3 regions of the Paenibacillus sp. 2TAB23 genome follow, and region 2 is predicted to be linked to each of the others. Evidence: riboswitches for the same ligand, from Rfam matches in the RefSeq annotation. Region 2 holds a riboswitch; each other region holds the start of a gene.
What was found. Region 2 has a riboswitch for thiamine pyrophosphate ahead of AB4Z29_RS03310 (ABC transporter substrate-binding protein). Riboswitches for the same ligand answer to the same signal wherever they lie in the genome.
Positions count from the first base shown of each region.

Region 1: another riboswitch for thiamine pyrophosphate. It lies ahead of thiD (bifunctional hydroxymethylpyrimidine kinase/phosphomethylpyrimidine kinase); the one in region 2 lies ahead of AB4Z29_RS03310 (ABC transporter substrate-binding protein).
Region 3: another riboswitch for thiamine pyrophosphate. It lies ahead of thiC (phosphomethylpyrimidine synthase ThiC); the one in region 2 lies ahead of AB4Z29_RS03310 (ABC transporter substrate-binding protein).

Region 1 is NZ_JBFRGD010000003.1:388,777-393,493, reverse strand. Features, by position in the region: gene queC (7-cyano-7-deazaguanine synthase QueC) at 1-620, shown strand, start outside; gene AB4Z29_RS07095 (6-pyruvoyl trahydropterin synthase family protein) at 620-1,072, shown strand; gene queE (7-carboxy-7-deazaguanine synthase QueE) at 1,056-1,790, shown strand; gene queF (preQ(1) synthase) at 1,819-2,316, shown strand; gene AB4Z29_RS07080 (hypothetical protein) at 2,459-2,770, shown strand; gene thiD (bifunctional hydroxymethylpyrimidine kinase/phosphomethylpyrimidine kinase) at 2,811-3,635, opposite strand; TPP riboswitch at 3,762-3,864, opposite strand; gene AB4Z29_RS07070 (DUF1273 domain-containing protein) at 3,952-4,509, shown strand; gene AB4Z29_RS07065 (hypothetical protein) at 4,619-4,717, shown strand, end outside.
Region 2 is NZ_JBFRGD010000002.1:134,556-139,272, reverse strand. Features, by position in the region: gene AB4Z29_RS03315 (thiamine-binding protein) at 1-135, opposite strand, end outside; gene AB4Z29_RS03310 (ABC transporter substrate-binding protein) at 205-1,251, opposite strand; TPP riboswitch at 1,541-1,653, opposite strand; gene AB4Z29_RS03305 (methyltransferase domain-containing protein) at 1,723-4,110, opposite strand; gene AB4Z29_RS03300 (GerAB/ArcD/ProY family transporter) at 4,204-4,717, opposite strand, start outside.
Region 3 is NZ_JBFRGD010000014.1:50,806-55,522, reverse strand. Features, by position in the region: gene AB4Z29_RS19810 (FecCD family ABC transporter permease) at 1-955, opposite strand, end outside; gene thiC (phosphomethylpyrimidine synthase ThiC) at 1,183-2,949, opposite strand; TPP riboswitch at 3,375-3,479, opposite strand; gene AB4Z29_RS19800 (glycosyltransferase family 4 protein) at 3,552-4,709, opposite strand.

The sequences.
Region 1 (4,717 bases), on a different contig from region 2:
GCACCACTTGCTTGTACTGGGCAATGGAGCGTTTCTCTGAAGTAGAGGCTGTCACGTTCAATTACGGGCAGCGGCATAAACTAGAGCTGGATTGCGCGGCGGATATTGCCAAGGAGCTCCATATTAAGCATCATATTCTCGATATGTCCCTGCTTAACCAATTAGCTCCAAACGCCTTGACTAGGGAGGATATCGCCATTGAGCAAAAGGAAGGGGAGCTCCCGACCACCTTTGTCGACGGGCGCAATATGCTGTTCCTGACCTTTGCGGCAGTGCTTGCCAAGCAGCTTGGCGCCAAGCATATCGTAACAGGCGTTTGTGAAACGGATTTCAGCGGGTACCCGGATTGCCGGGATATATTCGTAAAATCGCTCAATGTGACGCTGAACCTGTCGATGGACTTTCCGTTCGTCATCGATACGCCGCTGATGTGGCTTAACAAGGCGCAGACATGGGAGCTGGCAGACAGACTCGGAGCGTTTGAGTTCGTACGCAAACGGACGTTGACCTGCTATAACGGCATCATTGCCGATGGCTGCGGTCATTGCCCGGCATGCGAGCTTCGCAGGAAAGGGCTCGACGATTATTTGGTCATGCGCATACAAGGAGCGAAGCGATGATGATGCAGCAGGTATATCCAGCAGCCCGTCACGACTATTGCTATGAGCTGAACAAGGATTTTCATTTTGCGGCTGCTCATTATGTACCGGCGGAGGAGGCAGGCAAATGCCAGCAGCTGCACGGACATACCTATTATGCGAATGTAACGGTTGCGGGCGATGAGCTCGACTCGGCCGGTTTTTTAGTTAATTTTGCGATGATTAAGCATCTTATCCATAATCGGTTCGATCATACGCTGCTCAACGATGATAAAGAAAGCTTCAACGATGCGGCAGCTGACTATTTTCCGACGACGGAGGTTGTAGCGCGAACGATACATGAAATCGTGCAGCGGCATCTGGATGGTACGGCGAACAAACCACAATGCGTTCAGGTTTATCTCCGGGAAACACCGACGAGCTATTGCATATACCGTCCCAAGAGAAAGGCGGTTCATGATGCAGAAAGCTAAGCGTATTCCGGTTCTGGAAGTATTCGGGCCGACGGTACAAGGGGAAGGCATGGTAATTGGCCGTAAAACAATGTTCGTACGTACGGCAGGCTGTGATTATAGCTGCTCATGGTGCGACTCTGCCTTTACTTGGGACGGAAGCGCGAAAGCGGATATCCGAATGCTGACGGCTGATGAAATTATAGAGCAATTGAAAGAGCATGGCGGGAATGCTTTTGAGCATGTCACGATATCGGGAGGGAATCCCGCGCTGCTCCCGCAGCTGGGTGAATTAATTGATTCGCTTCACAGCCAGGAGATTAGCGTAGCCCTCGAAACGCAGGGAAGCCGCTGGCAGAATTGGTTCTGGTCGGTTGACGAGCTGACGCTGTCTCCGAAGCCGCCAAGCTCAGGCATGAGCACGAATTGGACGGTGCTAGACGATATCGTGGCAAAGCTGATTGCAGGTAAAACAAGCTTTTGCTTGAAAACGGTCATCTTTGACCAAGCGGATCTCGAATATGCTACATTTGTCCATATGCGCTATCCGAATGTTCCGTTTTATTTGCAGGCGGGCAATGGGCAGCTCAAGGAAACGGAGACGGAGCGCATGCTCCCTTATTTGGTAGAGCGTTACGAATGGCTGATCGGGCAGGTAATGCCGAATCCGGAGCTAAAGCGGGTTCATGTGCTCCCGCAGCTGCATACATGGGTTTGGGGAAACAAGAAGGGTGTATAAAACGATACAAAGCGAGGCGGAAACGAGCATGGATGGAAGAAGCAAGGAAGAGCTCAGCGGCGTGACGCTGCTTGGGAATCAAGGAACACAGTACGTATTTGAGTATAAGCCTGATATATTGGAGGCATTCGACAACAAGCATCCCAATCGCGATTATTTCGTGAAGTTCAACTGTCCGGAATTCACGAGCCTTTGTCCGATGACAGGGCAGCCCGATTTTGCAACGATATATATATCCTATATTCCAGATGTGAGAATGGTAGAGAGCAAATCGCTGAAGCTGTACCTGTTCAGCTTCCGCAACCACGGTGATTTTCACGAGGATTGCATGAATATCATCATGAATGATTTAATCGCACTGATGAACCCGCGCTATATCGAGGTTTGGGGCAAATTCACGCCGCGCGGCGGCATTTCTATCGATCCTTATTGCAATTGGGGTCAGCCGGGTACCAAATTCGAGCAGATGGCGGAGCATAGGCTTATGAATCATGACTTATATCCAGAGAAGGTAGATAATCGATAAGCGGTGTTAGAGGCGATAAGCGACTTAGAGACGATAAGCTGCTTAGAAAGATAGCCCGCCTAAAGTCTAGTATGCAGTCATGCCTGAAGTCCATTCCATTTATTTTCTATTCCCCTATACTTAGTTCTAGGAATGAAAAAGAATGGGTGAGGAAATGAGTGGACAATCCGTTATACGGAACGCGATATGCATGTCAGTACTGATTTTTACTATTGCAGCTGCCTTATCAAGCTATGGCGTGGTGCCTGAGCGCGTTCATGCGTCAGAAGAGGCTGAGCGGGCAACGAATAAGCAGCTGGAAGGCACAATGGAATCTGTAATCGTTCAGCTTAATGATCCTAGCATCGCAATTGGCAGCGCAGCAGACGACTGCAAGCAGCCTGCTGCTTCTGCGAATCGATTAGAGGCTGGTCATGAACCGCTTAGCAGGCCAAGCAGCTTTGTATTTGATTAAGCCAACGGGTGTCTCATCGAGACACCCGTTTTTCATGCAGCTATTTCGTCATATAATCTGTTTCATCTTGTTTGCGCCGAAAAGCAAAGTGGTTCGTCGGGCCGTGTCCGCCGCCGAACCCAAGTTGATCCTCAATGGCTGCTTGAATGAACGCTTTGGCGGTTCGGATTGCCTCTGGTACCGATCTGCCTTGCGCTAGCTCAGCCGTTATTGCCGCGGAGAAGGTGCAGCCCGTGCCATGCGTATGGCGGGTGTCAATACGTTTGCTTTCCAGATACATATAACGTTCGCCGTCATATAGAAGATCGACAATCCGCTCATCCGGGGCCGCATGTCCGCCCTTGATGACGACGCAACGGGAGCCCATTTGGTGAATAATTCGAGCAGCCTCTTCGCGGTCGTTAAGCGTTCGAATCGGCATTTTGGCGAGCAGCTCCGCTTCAGGAATATTTGGCGTCGTCACGAGCGCAAGCGGAACTAGCTGTTTGATAAGTGTTCGCACGGCATCTTGCCGGAGCAGAGCGGACCCGCCTTTAGCTATCATCACGGGATCGATAATGAGATTATGCCAGTCATATTGCTTGATCTTGGCGGCAACGATCTCAATGATCTCACTGCTGAACAGCATGCCTGTTTTGAGGGCGGCAGGCGTTAAATCCTCGCCAATGGAATCGAGCTGCTTCTCAATGGCTGCGGCTTCTAGTGGGAATACGCCTTGCACGCCAAGCGTATTCTGGGCCGTAATGGCGGTAATGACAGACATCCCATAGGCGCCGAGCTCTTGAAAGGTTTTTAGATCGGCTTGAATGCCCGCACCGCCGCCGCTGTCTGAACCGGCGATCGTCAATGCTTTGTACCGCGTCATGAACTCATCTCCCATGTATCTCAATTAGCCAAAGCATTCCCGGCTTCATAAAACAATAAAGACCCGCCGATTCCCAAAAGGAAATGAGCGGGTCTAACGTTCAACATGGCTTCTCGCACATGCATGAATGCGTCTGCTCCACTTCCCTCCGCTGGAATAATCCAGATCAGGTTCCGAGGGTCCGAAGCAGATGCTCCATCTCAGCCATAAGGCTCCCCTAGTGAAAGATTCAGGTCGATATTCGGTTTGTTTTTTTTCTACTATAGCATACACTTGAGAGATGTAAACCATAATTATCCGAAAAGGCGTTGAATCGATGAAAAATTTACTTGTTACAGGCTATCGCGCCCATGAGCTCAACATTTTCAACCAAAAGCACGAGGGCATCGTTTTTATCAAGAAAGCGTTGATGGGCAAGCTCGTGCCGCTTATAGAGGATGGTCTGGAATGGGTCATCACGCCGGGACAGTACGGCGTGGACTTGTGGGCATGCGAGGTCGTGATCACGTTAAAGGAGCTCTATCCGAATTTGCGCCTGTCTATTATTTCGGCCTATAGCAATCCAGAAGAAAAGTGGAAGGACGATAAAAAAGAGTTTTACCATGAGGTATTGAAAGGTGTTGATTACTACGCTTCCGTCAGCAACCAGTCCTATAATGGCATATGGCAGTTCACGGCAAGAGACGAGCTGCTCTTTCGCAAGACGGATGGCATTCTGCTTGTGTACGATGAGGATGCCGGCGAAGGAAGCCCGAAGTTTTTCAAACAGAGAGCGTTGAAAAAGCAGCAAGCAGAGGGCTATGGGTACATCAGCATAAGCTCGGAGGATATTCAGAGCATTGCAGATGACAACAACCTTTATTCGGATTATTAACCATACGTAAATATATGTTGACACTCTCGTTTTTCTGTTGGTATACTATGTGACATTACATATTCCCGATTAATTTGATCGGAATTACAACCACGTGGAGGTCATATTCATGAAAATTGCACAACCGAAGTACACGAAGCTGCTGGCAGCATTCCTTTTATCCTCTTCACTGCTGTTCACGCAAGCGACCGCATTCGCGGCATCTCCA
Region 2 (4,717 bases):
CGTCTCAAGCGGCGCCACGCGGTACGGCACGCCTGCTGCTTTAATGATCTCGATTGCCCGGTCCACATAAGGGATGACACTTTCTCCGCCTGGCGTCGTCGGTAATATTTGAATGCTTACAAGTGCGTTTGCCATCTAGCTTCCCTCTTTCTCCTTATGATCGGCTGCGTTCATGTACGCCGCCTTTCCTTCAAGCTGCCGCCTCTATTCCGGTAAAAATTCGTTCGTGAAAGCTTTCTCCGCCTCAAGCTCCTTCTCCAGCAGCTTGTGCTCAAACATCCAGCTTGCGTAGTTTTCCCATACGCTAAGCTTCTGCTCGCCCCAGCGCGGCGCATCATCCTGATATTTAGGGCTTAGCCATTTCTGGCTAGCCCGAACGAGCTCCGCGTTCAAGTCCGGCTCGGCTTTAATCAAAATCTCCGCAGCCTCATCCGGATTGCCGATTGCGAACTGGTACCCTTTCGCCGCCCCAGCCGTAAACGCTTTGACGATATCCGGCTTATCCTTGATCATAGCTTCGCTTGTTGAAAGCACCGGCGTATAATAATCCAGCTTGTCGCTATAATCCGTCAAATATAACATGTTGATTTTCTCGCCGCGAAGCTCTGCCTCTACGCCTGTCCATGCATAATAAATCCACGCAAAATCAATATCGCGCTTGACCGCCGTGAAAAAATCGCTGTCGCCGATGCTGATCATGTTGACCTTGCCCACATCAGCACCCTTCTCCTGCATAAGCGACTGAATGACAGCTTCCTCAACTGGAGCTCCCCAGCCACCGTAGGTTTTCCCTTCGAATTTCTCTGGCGAATCAATGCCCTTGGCTAGCGGCGATGCGAAGCCTGAAGTATTGTGCTGAATAACCGCTGCGAGCGATACGAGCGGCACGCCTGCGATCCGGGCCATCGTAATGGACTCTTGGTAGCTTACGCCGAATTGTACGCTGCCTGATGCGACCATTTGATCGGCTCCGCTTTGGCCTGGCTGGATAATTTCAACATCAAGCCCCAGTTCTTTGAAAAAGCCTTTATCTCTAGCGACATATAGTCCGGTATGATTCGTGTTCGGTGTCCAGTCAAGAACAACCTGTACCTTCTCGAGCGGCTTGTCCGCCGTCCCGCCTTGCTCATTTGGTTCCTCGCTTGCTGCCGGCGCGTTTCCGTTCGATCCGCAGCCCGCCAGCGCCAATACGATAACGAGCATGGCGCCTGCCATTCTCCACGACATTCTCCCTGCCTTTTTCAACATCATGATGTCTTTGTTCCCCTCTCATTGCTCCTATTTGTCTATCATGACGAACCAGCCTCGTATCCGGTGCCCAACCTGCGCCATTAATACGGCAACAAGCGTAAACGGCTGTCGCCGTCCTCTGTGGCAAAGCAGTCGTTTCGCGGAGATATACAAGCACATTTATATGTGAAAACATATAAATTCTTATATATCAAAAAAAAGCGTCCTCCCAATCCGGAGGACGCCATATAATCGGCTGTGCAGCTGCTTGCAGACGGTCAATGCTCGATCTTCTCGATCCAGCAAGCCTGGCAAACAGAGCTTCTGTCCCTACGCTGGCATTATCCAGATCAGGTTTAACGGGTCGGAATTGTACTGATAATTCCCTCTCAGCCGGCATAACCAGCTCCCCGGAACATATTTGGTTACGTCAATACTTTCAATTGTATAGCAAAACCTATCGTTACCGCTAGTTTTTTTTGAAAAGCCTAATCATCCGCCCTGCTGGCGTTTGTTCTTTCTGCATACCACTACGATATACATCGGCTCCGCGCTCTTCAGCTCATGCAGCGGAATCAGCTCATGCGGGTTCCACTCCCGTTTGTAGGTAGCTGCCCGCTCAGGTGCCATACCGTGCGCTTCGCGCAGCCAACGCATCGTCGGAAACAAAGAATCATCATAAATGTTTTGGCCGTATACAGCCTCGATAGCATAATACTGTACAAGCTCCCCAATCAGCTCGGACGTTCGGTACTCGAAGCGGTGATGCTGGTTGAAGGGCAGCTCTTCAAAATAAATCGGCGTATTCGTAACCGTGCGGTTCGGCGTCGATACGATAAACAAGCCGCCTTCTTTGAGCACGCGCGCCGATTCCTTTATCCAGTCCGCTCCTATCGCAACATGCTCGATTGTCTCGAAGGAAACAACCGCCTCGAAGGAATCATCCGCGTAAGGCAGCGCCAGCACATCCGCATCGGCGAACGATACGCCGCTGCCGCCGTAGTCACGTTCCGCAAGCGCAAGCGAGGCGCGGTCCACGTCGACGCCAACGACCTCCGCCGCTCCGGCTTGCTTCAGCATCGCGCTGCCATATCCCGCTCCGCAAGCGGCATCCAGTACGCGCAGCCCTTTTACAAGCGGTCCGGCAAACGTATAGCGGCTCATATGCTCATGGTAGACGCTGCTGTAATCTTGTTTCACAGCTTGATTGACAACAAGACGCTCACCCGTGAACATCACATCGTTCTGCTCTGCCAATGCGCCAGCCACCTCCTGCGTAGGCAAGACCGGCTTTCGATCATCCTGGATTGTTCCATCAGCGTAAGTACTGTTTTTTACCGGCGCTTCGAGGCTTTCACCCACTGGTACTTTCAGGCTTTCACTCACCGGCACTTTCAGGCTTTCACTCACTGGCACTTCCAATCTCTCATCCGCCGCAGAAGCGTCCCCCACTGGGGCAGGCGCCTCTCCTTGCTCTTCATCGCCCGTCACCTCCTGCGGAGCATCATGTGCGATGCGGCCGTACACGAGCAAATACGCGGCTGTCAGCTCATTCGAGATTGCTTTTCCCGTCAGTTGATCAAGCATCCCGATAAAGGCTTGCTGATCCTCCGGTTTGTTCTCGGCAAGCGTAACCTTCACGTATGCAAAGCCCGATTGCACGAATAATTGGTGAACCTGCTGCAGTGTATATTGCATCGCTGCTTGGCGCTGCGCATTGACGTTCGCGGGATCTAAATACTGCCTGATGTTCTCGTAATAAAAGCGGTTCGCAAAGCATCCCGTAATCCAGCCGCCCGGCGCGAGCAGTCCCACAAGCCGCTTCATCGCCTGCGGTGTTCCATACGCATGCGAATCTCCGATGATGATTCCGCTCAAGCCCTCTTCCGGCAGCATCCAGTCCTCCGGCTCACTCGAGCGGAATACCGTAATGCCCGAACCCTCGGCTACCTGTGCAGCCAGTTCATTCCGTTCCACGCCGAACCAGACTGCAGCGGGGAACTGCTTTTTCATATGAAGAATGGTCGCTCCGCAGCCGCAGCCAATTTCCAGAATCGCGCATTCCTCGCGCTTGAAGCCATGGGATTCCCGTTGAATTACCGTGCTGAAATCCATTCGGATATGGGTAGCTTCTCCCGGATGAAAGCCCCACTTCGCGCTGAAAATCTTTGAGTTATTCTCGAAGGTTTGCAAGTAGAGCTCAGGCTGCGCGCCAAAGGAAACACTTCCAAAATGGTGAATAAAGGTATCGCCGCACAGGATAAGCTTATACCCTGCAAGCCTCATCCGCAGACCATAATCGTCATCCTCGAAGTTTCCGATGCCGAAGCATTCGTCAAGCGGTCCGATTCGCTCTGTCGCCTCGCGCCGCATAAGCATGCAGTAACCAACCAGCTTTACGCGTTCTTCCCATTTCATGCGGTCTGGAATGGCATGCAGCGCGGAAGCGAACAGCTCCATTTCTTCAATGGTATGATACGTAACTGGAATTGTAGTCCAATAGGAAGCCGAATTCGTAACGGGACTGACTGCCCCAATCCGGTCGTCGCTAAACAAGCAGCGCTTCAAGCCGTCAAGCCAGCCAGGCGTGACAATCGTATCGTTATTAAGCAGCATGAGAAGCTGTCCCGAAGCTGCCGCCATGCCTTGATTGCAGCCTTTCGGAAACCCAGCGTTGCTGCTGTTTGCAATTAGAATGATATCGCTTTCGTTTTTGGCCCATTCCACTGTGCCGTCCGTCGATGCGTTGTCTACTATAATCAGCTCATAGCAGCCCTGCTGCGTATGGCGCCGAATGCTCTCCACGCATTGCTTCGTATATTCAAGCTTATTGTAAGTAACAAGGATAATGCTTGTTATGCTTCTGCCGGCATCGCTCACGCGTATCCCCCTCAAGCTGTCGTAAACCGCTCACCATTCCATAAAATATGTTGGAATCTCCCTATCGGTGAGAAACTCATGACAGCCGCAACCTTATCCGGCAGTCTTGTATTTCTTCCTCAGTCCTACAACTAGCATGAGCAGCGGCAGCACGATCTGAAATAACGGAACGATCTTAAGCGTAATATCAAGCCCGATCCATAGGTGGTACGTATTGTTGGTTTCCAGAAACGAAGACGCATAAATGACAAGCCCTACGGGCAGCACGCAAAAACGGTAGGCTATGCCCGTCACGGCTTTCAACGTAAATACCGCTGCCATGTATAAGGCTGTCATCTTTACGTAGAGACCGATAAACAGCAGCAGCGTTACGATCACGTCAAGCCTCTCAAGGATGTTGGCAAGACGTATCATTTGAACGACCTCCAGCAGCGGAAGTGCCGTTAATGCGGCCAGCTCCGGTCCAAGTACGCACAGCACGAGCACATTCATGAGAATTAGAAAGATAGAAACGCCAATGTAAGCCCAGTAGGATACGCGTCCGATTACTTTTTTCTCGCTCACATGCTTCCAGAAAACGAAAAAAATAACCATTTGACCAAACGGG
Region 3 (4,717 bases), on a different contig from region 2:
GCGGATTTATGATGCGCCCGCCAATATCGGCAAGCACCATCAGCAAGCTGCCTAGTACCGCTGAGGAAGGAATAATCCACCTGTAATCTACGCCTACTAGAAAGCGGGAGATATGCGGAATAATGAGTCCGACAAAGCCGATGGAGCCAACTGCGGATACGGCCGTGCCCGCAAGCAGCAAAACGATAATAACGCCTGCTGCCTTTACTAATCCCGTACGCTGGCCAAGCCCTGCGGCTACATCCTCGCCTAAGCTTAGCAAAGTAATGGAACGCGATAACACGATGGCGCCAATCAAAGCGCCGATTACCCATGGCGAGACGATTTGGATTTGCTCCCATTTGGTTCCGGCTACCCCGCCGGCGTACCAAAAGGCCAAATCTTGCCCGATTTTATAATAAAGCGCGATTCCTTCCGTAATAGCCAGCAGAAGCGCACCTACCGCAGCTCCGGCAAGTGTTAGTCTGACTGGCGTTAGTCCTCCCTTGGCCATTGAGCCTATGCCATACACCAACCCCATAGACACAGCCGCTCCAAGAAAGCATACCAACATAAGTCCTGTATACGAAATAGATGGGAAAAATGCAAAGCAAAGCGCCAGCATGAAACCTGCTCCTGCATTGATGCCAAGCAAGCTCGAATCCGCAAGCGGATTGCGGGTCATTCCTTGCATGACGGAACCGGCTACCGCGAATGCCGCTCCGACCAATGCTGCTGCGAGTGCACGCGGCATCCGCAGCTCTTTAATAATTTGATGCTGAATGTTTTCCGCGTCAAAGTGAAAAACACCATTCCATACCGTACCCAAACTAATATCTGCTGCTCCGACTGAAATGGATAAAGCCAAGGAGAATAAGAGTGCTGCAAAACCGCCGAACAAAATAATCGTAGCCGTTAGAGGCCTTGTGCGCAGCTTGCTGCCTGCCAGCGCTTTGGAGTTTAATGGAGAAGACATCTGCTAACTACCCTTCTGTATGTATACTTTTTATGGATAACAACAAAAAACCCGCTACACTGATAACGATTCTCGTTTTCAATATAGCAGATTTAATATGTTTTTTCAATCCAATTATTACACCATATCGTGACGAAACGGTGCCGCCCGTCTCCATAAGCAGCACGCTTGTCTCGTCAACACACAATACCTTCTACCACTTATCTACCGTACATATTCAGATTTCTTTATTGCCCGTAAATGATGCTGCCTCCCGCAATAAATGCATCCGACTTCTCTTTCATACCCGCTTCAATCGCTTCCGTTGTTTCCATTCCATTCTGAGCCGCATAATCTCGGATATCCTGAGTGATGCGCATGCTGCAGAACTTCGGTCCGCACATCGAGCAGAAATGAGCCGATTTCGCAGCGTCTGCCGGCAGCGTCTCGTCATGATAGGCCATTGCACGCTCCGGATCTAGCGATAAATGAAACTGGTCCCGCCAACGGAATTCGAATCTCGCTTTGGACAATGCATCATCACGCAGCTTTGCCCGCGGATGTCCTTTCGCAAGATCCGCAGCGTGCGCCGCGATTTTATACGTGATAACGCCTTCCTTCACATCGTCCTTGTTTGGCAATCCCAAATGCTCTTTCGGCGTTACGTAGCAAAGCATTGCAGTACCGAACCAGCCAATCATTGCAGCCCCGATCGCCGATGTAATATGGTCGTAGCCAGGAGCAATGTCTGTGGTCAGGGGTCCTAACGTATAGAATGGAGCCTCGCTGCACACCTCGAGCTGTCGATCCATATTTTCCTTGATCAAATGCATGGGCACATGGCCGGGTCCTTCTATCATGACCTGCACGTCATGCTTCCAGGCAATATGGGTCAGCTCGCCCAATGTGTCCAGCTCAGCGAACTGTGCCGCATCATTGGCATCCGCAATCGAGCCTGGGCGCAGCCCGTCACCCAGCGAGAAGGACACATCATATGCTTTCATAATCTCACAAATATCTTCAAAATGCGTATACAAGAAATTTTCCTTATGGTGAGCAAGGCACCAAGCAGCCATAATCGATCCGCCTCTGGACACGATTCCCGTCACGCGTTTAGCTGTAAGCGGAATGTAACGGAGCAATACGCCAGCATGGATCGTAAAATAATCAACACCCTGCTCCGCTTGCTCAATCAGCGTGTCTCGGAATACTTCCCAGCTTAGCTCCTCGGCTTTCCCATTCACTTTCTCCAGTGCTTGATAGATTGGTACTGTGCCCACCGGTACCGGAGAGTTCCGAATGATCCACTCCCTTGTGGTATGAATATTTTGGCCTGTGGACAAGTCCATAATCGTATCCGCGCCCCACCGCGTTGCCCATGTCATTTTCTCCACTTCCTCCTCAATAGAGGAGGCTACAGCCGAATTCCCGATATTGGCATTGATCTTTACGTGAAAATGCCGGCCGATAATCATCGGTTCACTCTCAGGATGATTTAGGTTGGATGGAATAATCGCTCTCCCCGCTGCTACTTCACTGCGTATCACTTCGGGATCCATTCCTTCGCGAATAGCGATATACTCCATTTCAGAAGTGACGATGCCTTTGCGTGCGTAATGAAGCTGCGTGACGTTTCCCCCGGCTTTTGCCCGCAGAGGTCTTCTCGACAGTCCGGGAAACCTTTCTGCCCCACGCTCCATCACGCGCTTCTCCGAAATAAATCCGTTGTCCTCCGGCTTTATGTTCCTGCCTTCATAAGACTCAACGTCTCCGCGTGAGCAAATCCATTCATTGCGCAATGCCGGCAGTCCCTGCCTTACATCAGCCTCGTAGCTTTCATCCGTATAAGGGCCGCTTGCATCATAGATCCTAACCGGCTCATTCGGCAGCTCCTCACCGTTTCTTGCCGTGCTGGGTGAAAGTGCGATTTCCCTCATCGGAACACGAATACTTGCCTTCGAGCCCGTAACATAAACTTTGCGGCTGCCTGGCAGCGGTCTCATTACAATAGCCATGAATAATAACCTCCCAAGTGAAATCATTTCAGGTTCCCCTGGTGGCATATACGAGCATATAAGAAAGCTTAAAAATACCGCCGCTGCAAATCGATGCACATGCATCCTACGCTGAAGCGATTCATGTGCGTCTGCTTCGCTCCCCTTATCAGAAGCTTTAACTGCTATCCGCACAAAAAAACCGCTCCAGCAAAGGAGCGGTCGAAGTGTGTCGTTAAACGTGTGCGGTCCGTCCGAAATTTCTAGGAGCAGACACGACTCTACTAGACTGAGCAAGGTGAAACGGCTATCGCCGAACTTTGGCGGCGCGTTTCATTCCGAGAAATATAGAGAATGTATAGCCTAAGGATATACATTCTCTATATTTCAAAAACAAGCCGTCCAATCGGCCCATTGCCAAGCAGAGCTTTCACGCGTTGTTTCATAAACGCACAATTCCACTTTCCTACGCTGGCATAACCCAGATCAGGTTCAAAGGGACCAAAGCGATTCGCTTTATCTCAGCCATGACGGCGCCCCTAGTGGATTTCCTTGTTTGACTATACCGTTTCGGCGAGAGCGGTGTCAACCCTCTATTTTCCAAGAAGCTTTAAATATGGAAGCTATAGGCCACTTTCCTTAAGCAGCTTCACCCAGCGATCCGCCGTATGGCGCCAAGTAAAGGTCTGCTCCACGCGTTCCCTGCTGCGTCTGCCCATTTTCTGCCGCAGCTGCTTGTCGCGCAGCAGCTCATGGAGCCTCTCTCTCAGCTCACGCTCGACATGATGCGGATTAACAAGATATCCGGTATCTCCGTTACGAATAATTTCTTTCATGCCGCCAGCGCGAGTCGCAACAACGGGAACGCCGCAGGACATCGCCTCCACGTTGACTAAGCCGAATGCCTCCCGTGCTCCTGAAGGAACGACAACTACATCAGCGGACAGCATCCAGCCCGCAACCTCGCTGTAAGGAACATAAGGAACGAACCTTACGTGGCCAGCGCTTCTGCGGCCCAACTGCTCAAGTTTGCGTGCATAAGCTGTTTTGCGATGGGATCCGTAGAAGGGGCTGCCGACAATAACAACAACCAGCTCTGGATGGCTTTTGGCGAGCTGAGGCACGATATTCAGTAAGTGATGAACACCTTTAAGCGGAATCAGCCGGCCCATAAAGAGCACGACCTTTTTGCCGCTTAGTCCCCGCTTCTCACGCAAGCTCTCGCGTCTTGCCGAGCCTTCCGCAGAATACTGTGACTGGAAACGGTTCGTCTCTACGCCCGGATAGATGACACGCAACTTTGACGCTACTTCAGGAGCTTTGGATACGACTACGCGCCGGAGAAATTCACTGTTGACGATGATCCTATCAGCCGCTTGTAAGCACTTATGAAGCATTGCGGATGAAATATAAGGGGAAGAAATGAACGTAGAGGAATGCAAATAAAGCCAGACACGCTTGCCTGGGTTCATCTGCTTCATTTGGAGTACGAATTGTGGACGGTTCTCGACGTCAATCACTTGCGGCGAGAACCTTTTGACCGCACGGCCGACCTCACGGATATATCGCTGCTTGTTGCCGGCTGCAAAACGCTCGCAAACGACACCGTTGAAGTGACCCTTCCGCGGCAATCGCTTGCTTAATCTACCAAAGATGCGCGGCTCAGCATAAGGCTTGAGCAGCGGTGCGAATTTCTCTACCACCCGCTCGACGGAGCTGCTTCCTGAAGATGGAATCGGGAACGAGCCCGGGGTGACAATTGCCACTTTGATGGGTGCCATTTAATCGT